Regions from separate parts of the Lysinibacillus sp. FSL L8-0126 genome, predicted to be linked through region 2. Evidence: riboswitches for the same ligand, from Rfam matches in the RefSeq annotation. Region 2 holds a riboswitch; the other holds the start of a gene.
What was found. A riboswitch is a leader RNA that binds a small molecule or an ion and turns the genes downstream of it on or off. The one in region 2 is predicted to bind S-adenosylmethionine.
Positions count from the first base shown of each region.

Region 1: linked by a shared signal. The riboswitch ahead of MHI34_RS08820 (cyclase family protein) and the one ahead of MHI34_RS04690 (MetQ/NlpA family ABC transporter substrate-binding protein) in region 2 are both predicted to bind S-adenosylmethionine.

Region 1 is NZ_CP152028.1:1,810,357-1,814,521, forward strand. Features, by position in the region: gene MHI34_RS08815 (DedA family protein) at 1-317, shown strand, start outside; gene MHI34_RS08820 (cyclase family protein) at 360-1,097, opposite strand; SAM riboswitch class I at 1,186-1,292, opposite strand; gene MHI34_RS08825 (hypothetical protein) at 1,388-1,786, opposite strand; gene MHI34_RS08830 (helix-turn-helix domain-containing protein) at 1,910-3,478, opposite strand; gene MHI34_RS08835 (ABC transporter substrate-binding protein) at 4,135-4,165, opposite strand, start outside.
Region 2 is NZ_CP152028.1:985,782-989,946, forward strand. Features, by position in the region: gene MHI34_RS04680 (pyridoxal phosphate-dependent aminotransferase) at 1-1,108, shown strand, start outside; gene MHI34_RS04685 (PPC domain-containing DNA-binding protein) at 1,228-1,731, opposite strand; SAM riboswitch class I at 1,854-1,958, shown strand; gene MHI34_RS04690 (MetQ/NlpA family ABC transporter substrate-binding protein) at 2,047-2,877, shown strand; gene MHI34_RS04695 (ATP-binding cassette domain-containing protein) at 2,983-4,008, shown strand; gene MHI34_RS04700 (methionine ABC transporter permease) at 4,001-4,165, shown strand, end outside.

The DNA of each region.
Region 1 (4,165 bases), 820 kb from region 2:
TTGATTTTACAAAACAACTGTTTACTAAAATTGGGCCAACTTTATTATTAATAGGCTATTTTATACCTGGTGTACGGCATCTGACAGCCTATATTGCGGCAATTAATAATTATCCATATAGAAAGTTTGCTTTTTTTGCCTATACAGGGGCATTTATCTGGACTTTCACATTTATAACGTTAGGGAGGATGCTTGGGGAGAAGTGGCGGTTTGTTGGTTATTATTTATCCCATTATAGTATTTATCTTATCCTATTGTTTGGCCTCGTAATGCTCATCGTTTACTATCTATTCAAAAAAAGAAATATACGAAAATAAAGGTCTGTATGATTCAACATATGAATCGTACAGACCTTTGTGTTATGGCAAAATAGCAAATGAGCGTACAGGGAATCCAGATGCCTTTTCAGGCTTAGGGACGATATTGAAGATAATTGCCCCCTTCGCAGGTAGCTTGTCCAAGTTCGTCATCAACTCAATTTGATAGATGTTTTGTTCAAGCACGAAGTATTCGCCATCTAGCTTACCATTTTTGTGAAAATCAGCGGCTGAATCAGTATCAAATGTTTCATGGCCAAGTGCACTTATTTGACGTTCCTTCAATAAAAATTGTAATGCCTCTAAGCCCCAGCCTGGTATATGGTTATGTCCATCCATATCTTGGTTACTAAATGCCTCTTTATCTGGCCAGCGCTTACTCCAATCTGTACGTAGCGCTACAAAGGTACCTGCTTCAATTACTCCATGTTGTGCTTCAAAATCAAAAATATCTTGCACACTTAGCGAGAAGTCATGATTGTTAGCAGCTTCTCGTGATTTATCAATGACGACAAGAGGAAGAACTAGTTCTTTTAGTTCTAATTCTTCTAGATAGCGGGAGTCTCGCACAAAATGAATGGGTGGGTCGATATGTGTGCCATATTGTCCTGGGAACGTGAATTGTTGTGCGAAGAACCCGTCATCATGAGAGAATAATGTTTCAAATTTAGCATCTTCAAACATAAAAAAATGTGGGGAATTAGGGCCGAATGTATGTGTTAAATCAACCCATTGTTTTGATTTTAATAATTGTAATGCTTGTAAAAGTTGGTTTGACATTGATTTCACTGCTTTCTGTTAAAATTAGTAGAACATAAAAAAGAGTCCCCTTAGAAGAGGACTCCAGAATAAGCAACGGTAGTTCTTCTTCTCATCTTTCAGGCTTAAAATTTTGCCAATTGGAATTAGCACCATACTGTTGAGCTGGTTGCTGAGACTTCATCGGGCCAATCCCTCCGTCTCTCTCGATAAGAAAAGTGATATAAGAATTTTCAGAAATAATAATAAAAACACTTTAGCATAGAATTTTATAGTTTACAAGTTCGATAGAGATATAAGGGTAAATTTTTTTACCAACTTAAATTTATGGTTATGCCACAACAACCATTATCCATAAGACGTATTCTGAAATTGTCTGGTGTATAATTTGCATCAAATTTCATCGTAATGCCTGTTGATGTGATTAATTTATCAACCTCTGTTTTATTTGAAAGCTGTGCAGCATTCATTAGATCATGTGCAAATTGTTGAGAGCTATCAATTTTATCCGTAAGCAATTGAGCCTGTTGCATGATCGCCTTTATCCGTGTAGCTGACATTTTTAATTTATGTGTGTCGACAGGTGGAAAGGGGGTAGTGTTCGGCATTGCCAAATGTTGAGGAATAGGTCTAACGGCAAGCTGCTGGGCAAGTGGCGACGTTGGGTAATGATAAGGATGAACAAAGTACGGATAAGGATTGTAATACAATGTAATTCCTCCTATCCTATAGCTGATATCTTATCTTATGTAGCTAAACGTCTTTAGGTGTTATTTTGCAGTGCAATGTCTGTCCTAATCATTTAAAAAGGAAGCCAAAGTGAGCTTCCTCTTTTAGCCGAGAACATGTAAGACATCATCAATTTTTTTACTATGAGACAGAATACCGTAATTCATCCATGTTAAAAAATCCACTTCATATACACAGTTGGTTTTAACTGCAGCTAGATTTTTCCACATAGAAGTTTTTAAAATCGTACGCTCCTCGTTCTCGTAAATGGAATGTTGTTTATCAAAAGTAATAAATAAATGATCCGCATCTAATTGCAGCAATTGATCAAATGTCAGTGGTGCTTTACGTTGATTGTGCGGAATACTCCAGACAAGTGGATGTGGCATTAAACCGAGGTCACGATATAAAATTGGCCCCGTATAGCCACATTCAGGACCCGCATATAGAGTAATGCCAATAGCTGAAATGCGGAGAAATGCCACACTTTGCCCATAAACGGATTTACTAAGAATTCCTTTTGCTTGCTGTACCTTATCCTCATATTGTAGGATCACGTCTTGCATCAAGGCGGTTTTTCCTGTTAAATCAGCAATCTTAAACAAAGTAGACTGCCAGTTCTCTCCAGGATGTGAGATATGACAGATGGGAGCTACTTCATTTAAATGATGACAGGATTCCCATCGCTCTATACCTGCATCTAGCATAATTAATGTTGGTTTATAGTGAAGGAGTCGATCCATTTCTCCATTTTGTACATCGATATCAGGCACTTCTTGAAGACCTAAATAGTCTTGTTTTCCCCATTTTGGATGACTGAATTGAGCAATTGGTGTAATCCCAAGGGCGACAAAGAAGTCTTCTAAGAATGGTGCAAATACACGTAGATTGCTGCTTTGGTTTCTTCTATATTGTCCTGGAGAGATGCCGACATGTTCTTTAAAACGACGATTGAAATAATACTCATTATTAAATCCGATAGACTGACTAATTTCAAATACCCGATCATTTGTTGTCATTAATAATTGCTTGGCTTTTTCAATGCGAATGTTATTTAAATAGTGAAGAGGGATTTGCCCTGTAATCTCTTTGAACATACGGGTATAATTCCATCTTGGAACATCAGCTAGCTCTGCCAACTGCTCGACAGTCCACTCTTTTTCAAAATGTTTATGCAAATAGTTAATGGATTGCTCAACAGATTGACGATCATTTTTTTGCACCAGCTTGGGTATTGTTTGATGTAAGAGCAATAACATCAGCTCTTGAAAGTGTACATGCTGCTCAAAGATGGTGTGCTCATCCTCCGCTAGACGGTTCTGATAAATGGCTTCTAGCAGTCTACGACATTGCGAAAAGGGGAGGAGACGTTGCTCTTTGACACGCTTAAAAGGGCTAGTAGTCTGTTTATTGCTAAGATGGACAATGTTGAACTGTAATTGATAAAAACAAAGGTGCTCGTTTTGAATGCGTATATTAGCCGTGTTATTAGGAGGAATCGATATGCACTTTTCTTCACTAAGATGAATGGTGTTATGATCTATTTCTAGCTTTCCGCTGCCACTCATTACGATGAAAAGTGTATAGAAATCACTATTAAACTGCTGCTTGTTCGTTGATTGAATCACATAAGAAATAGTTTGTAACGTATAGACATGTGTTAAGTTACCCATTGATGATTCACCCCTTTATAATTGAATTTGGAGAACAACACAAAGAAAGCTCTCTGAAGAGCTTTCTTTCATGTTGTTGAAAAAAGATGATGTCAACGGCAGAAAAAGCAAATTTGCAAGGTGAGAGGTTGATTTCCGTTCCGCCAGCGCCCTTTCCAGGGGGCGTCCGATGAGCCGCTTCACTCACTTACGCTCGCTCCAGGGTCTCATCTGTGACGCTAAATCCCCTAGGAGTGACGCTGGCTCCACTCCAATCAACCATTCTGCAAAGTGTCTTTACTTTTTTTCATAGTAGTATAGCGATCAAATAGCCCATTATCTGTATTCTTAGAGGGGATAGGCTCTTATTTTCAATATGGAGAAGTGATGAATGACAATCATCCTCCATAAAATAAGTAGCAAACACCTTCACTTTATTTGAAAACCTTTGCTAAAAAGGTACCATTTTTGTGGGTTGGAGTGGAAGGCTACTTGACTCCCATGGGATAGCGAGACAGGCGAGCCCCTGCACGGAGGAAGCGGCTCAGCGCTCGCCCACAGGAAAGCAAGTAGCCTGCAACGGAAATCCATTTTCATCTTTCACAAAAATTTTATGGATGGTTTTGTTTTTCAACGCTATGCAAAGAAAGCCCTCATAAAGAGCTTTCTTTTGAAAATTATTTCACGAACCATTTTTCAAGATCATCA
Region 2 (4,165 bases):
AGTAAATAATGCCTTAGAAGAAGGTCGCGATGTCATTAATCTTGGTCAAGGAAATCCCGATCAACCAACGCCCCCTCATATCATTCAAGCATTACAGGAGGCGGCTGAAAATCCACAAAATCACAAATATTCACCATTTCGCGGTATCGCTGAATTACGCCAAGCAGCTGCCGACTATTATAAACGTGAATATAATGTGAATCTAAATCCTGACACAGAGGTAGCGATTCTTGGCGGGACAAAAATTGGACTCGTTGAGCTACCTTTAGCCGTATTAAATCCAGGTGATACAATGCTCTTACCAGACCCTGGCTATCCAGATTACTTATCAGGTGTCGTATTAGGTGATGTCCATTTTGAAGTGATGCCACTTTTAGCTGCAAATGATTTCTTACCTAATTATCATACATTACCTGATGAAGTGAAAGAGAAGGCGAAGCTACTTTACCTAAATTACCCGAACAACCCTACAGGTGGTACAGCAACACTTGCGTTTTTTGAAGAGACCGTTCGCTTTGCGAAGGAACACAATATTATCGTATCACATGATTTTGCTTATGGGGCAATAGGATTTGACGGTAATAAACCTATTAGCTTCCTACAAGCTGAGGGGGCAAAAGAAATAGGAATTGAAATGTACACACTCTCTAAAACTTATAATATGGCAGGCTGGCGTATAGGCTTCGCTGTCGGTAATGCCGACATTATTGCTGCCATTAATCTAATTCAGGATCATCTGTTTTGTAGTCAATTCCCTGCTATTCAACAAGCAGCAGCAACGGCACTTACAGCTTCCCAAGAATGTGTGGATGAACTGCGAGCTACCTATGAAGGTCGCCGCAATGTACTCATTGAAGAAGCTCAAAGAATTGGTTGGCATGTAACGGCTCCAAAAGGCTCCTTCTTCGCATGGCTCCCTGTACCATTCGGCTATACTAGCGAGCAGTTTGCCGATTTATTATTGGAAAAGGCTGATATCGCTGTAGCAGCAGGCAATGGCTTCGGCCGATATGGCGAAGGCTATATCCGTGTTGGTTTACTTGTTAGCGAGGAACGCTTACGTGAAGCAATCCATAGAATCGAACAATTACAATTATTCAACCCTTAACCATGACATGAGGCTGGGACAAAAGTAAAAATGTTAGACCGATTATAAGCTCGGTCTAACATTTTTTAATTCAGGAAGGAACATGCAACTCAGTGAAAAGAAAAGTTAGTACATTTTCGCTATTTTTCAATTTTCCTTGGCTGCTGTAAACCGTGTTCTAATGGATAAAATTGAACATGGCCTGTTTCTTCATCAAATTTTCGAAAGTGCTGGATGCCTTGAACCTCAGCTAGCACTATGTCAGCCGTAATGACAGGGTTCCCCCTCTTCATTAAATGCCCCCCTGACACAACGCCACATTGATCACTCATAGAACCATGGAAATGTGTTTCATATCCCCCATCGCGCTTACATACTACGCCAGAGCCTTGGATCAATTCAAGTGGCCCTTCTTTTTTTATGACATCGCTAAAACTTACGTTAATCTGAGATGTTTCATCAGGTACTAAATAAACAAAGCTACTCTTTTGAAGGCTACCTATACAGCTAACAATTGTTGCTGACTCAATATGGTTCTCCTCACAAAGTGCCTCCATTCCTTCAATAATGTCTGTACCCATTAGCAATCGAGCACTTACAACCTTGCCAAATGAACCTATACCATAATTAACTCTTACAGACATTGCTATCCCTCTTTCATGACGAAATATTATAATAATATAAAAAATTTAAAAAATATTTATTGACTTACTATAACCTATAAATTATATTAGTTCTATCGGAATTACAAAAAAATATGATAAATCTCTTATCAAGAGTAGCTGAGGGACTGGCCCTATGAAGCTCGGCAACCTCCTTTTAGAAGGAAGGTGCTAAATCCTGCAAACGATTATCGTTTGATAGATAAGAGAGGACATTTTTTCATGAGCCTCTCTTAGTTTGTAAGAGAGTTTTTTTATTTTCAAAAACCGATAAAAACAATCTTGGAGGTAGTTTTCATGAAAAAGAAAAATAAATTTTTAGTAGGTTTAGCAAGTCTTACATTAGCAGCAGCTCTAGCAGGTTGTGGCTCTAAAGAAGAGAGTAAAGGTCAAGCTGAAGCAATTAATGAAAATAAAATCGTCGTAGGTGTCACGTCTGGTCCACACGAACAAATCGCAGAAGTTGCAGCGAAAGTAGCCAAAGAAAATGGGCTAGAAGTAGAGCTTAAATCATTTTCTGATTATGTTTTACCTAATACATCCTTATCTGAAGGAGATCTTGATGCGAATAGCTATCAACACGAGCCTTTCCTCGATACGTTTAATAAAGATCATGATACAAATTTAGTGCCAGTAGGCAAAACAATTTTAAATCCAATGGGTATTTACTCTGAAAAATATAAATCCTTTGAGGACATTCCAGATGGTGCAACATTTGGTTTACCAAATGATCCAACAAATGGTGCTCGTGCCCTCTTTGTTTTACAAGAAGCAGGCTATATAAAATTAAAAGATGGGGCAGACTTAACAGCCTCTATCCGTGATGTAGAAGAAAACAAAAAGAATTTAAAATTCATCGAATTAGAGGCAGCTCAAATTCCTAAGCAGCTTAGTGAAGTAGATGTAGCAGCTATTAATACAAACTTCGCATTGGAAGCTGGCATTAATCCTAAAGATGACGCTATTCTTTTAGAATCTACTGACTCTCCATATGTGAACTATATTGTGGTACGTGCAGAAAATGAAAATGACCCAACAATTAAAAAGTTCGTTGAGGCTTACCAATCTGATGAAGTACGCCAATTCATTGAAGAAGAATTCAAAGGTTCAGTAATCCCTAGCTGGTAATACATTCAGGAAGCTTCTAGTAGCTGAAGAATCTGCCGAAATTCCTCTATGGAAAACGAGCAGATTCTTGCTTTTTAGGAGCTTGAGAAAGGAGCAATCAATCGGATGATTCAATTACAAAATATCTCAAAAGAATATAAGACGAAAAAAGACATCATTAAGGCTGTAGATGGAATCAATCTCCATGTAAAAAAAGGACAAATTCATGGTGTGATTGGCTATAGTGGTGCAGGTAAAAGTACACTCATTCGTTGCGTCAATCTACTAGAGCGACCTACAGCTGGAAAAGTGTTAATCGACAATGTGGACATTACTGCCCTTTCTCTTCATGAATTACGGCAAACACGCCAAAAAATCGGGATGATTTTCCAACATTTTAATCTATTAAAAACGGCAACCGTTTACCATAATATTGCTGTTCCTTTAAAGCTACTTGGCTATAACGAGAAAGAGGTAAAAAACCGTGTGGCTAAATATGCTGAAATTGTTGGATTAACAGACAAACTAGACAGCTACCCTAACCAACTTTCAGGTGGGCAAAAGCAACGTGTTGCTATTGCACGTGCCTTGGCACAGGAACCAGAGGTTCTACTTAGTGACGAAGCAACAAGTGCACTCGACCCTGAAACAACCGAAGCCATTCTTGAATTGTTGTTAAAAATTAACCGTGAATTAGGCATTACGATCCTGCTGATTACACATGAGATGAATGTCATTCAGAAAATATGTGATGAGGTTTCTGTTCTTGAATCAGGAAAAGTGGTGGAATTTGGTACGGCTATTGAACTTTTTGCTAAACCGAAGCATCCTACAACGAGAAAGTTTTTAAATACGATTTCACAACGTAATTTATCCCCTTCCCTGATCGAGCAGTTAAATGTTTCAGGCAGTGTCATTCGTTTAACCTTCCTAGGTGAAAGTACTGGTAAGCCATTACTAGCAGAAGTTACGAAAGTGTATGATGTACAACCAAATATTTTAACGGCAAATATTATTGAATTAAAAAACGGCATTGTTGGTAACATTGTGGTGCATTTACATGGAGAGCTTCACATTGTCCAAAAGGCACTTACATATTTTACGGAAAATGGCGTCGCGGTGGAAGAATTAGGAGGCGAATTCAATGAGTAGTATTCAAAGCTTTTTTACAGATTGGTCAGATGTAATTGGCAAATCAATTATCGAAACATTTCAAATGGTCGGAATTTCTTTATTGTTTTCCATTCTCATTGGGATTCCATTGGGACTATTAATCGTATTAACACGACCAGGTCAATCCTTTGACAAT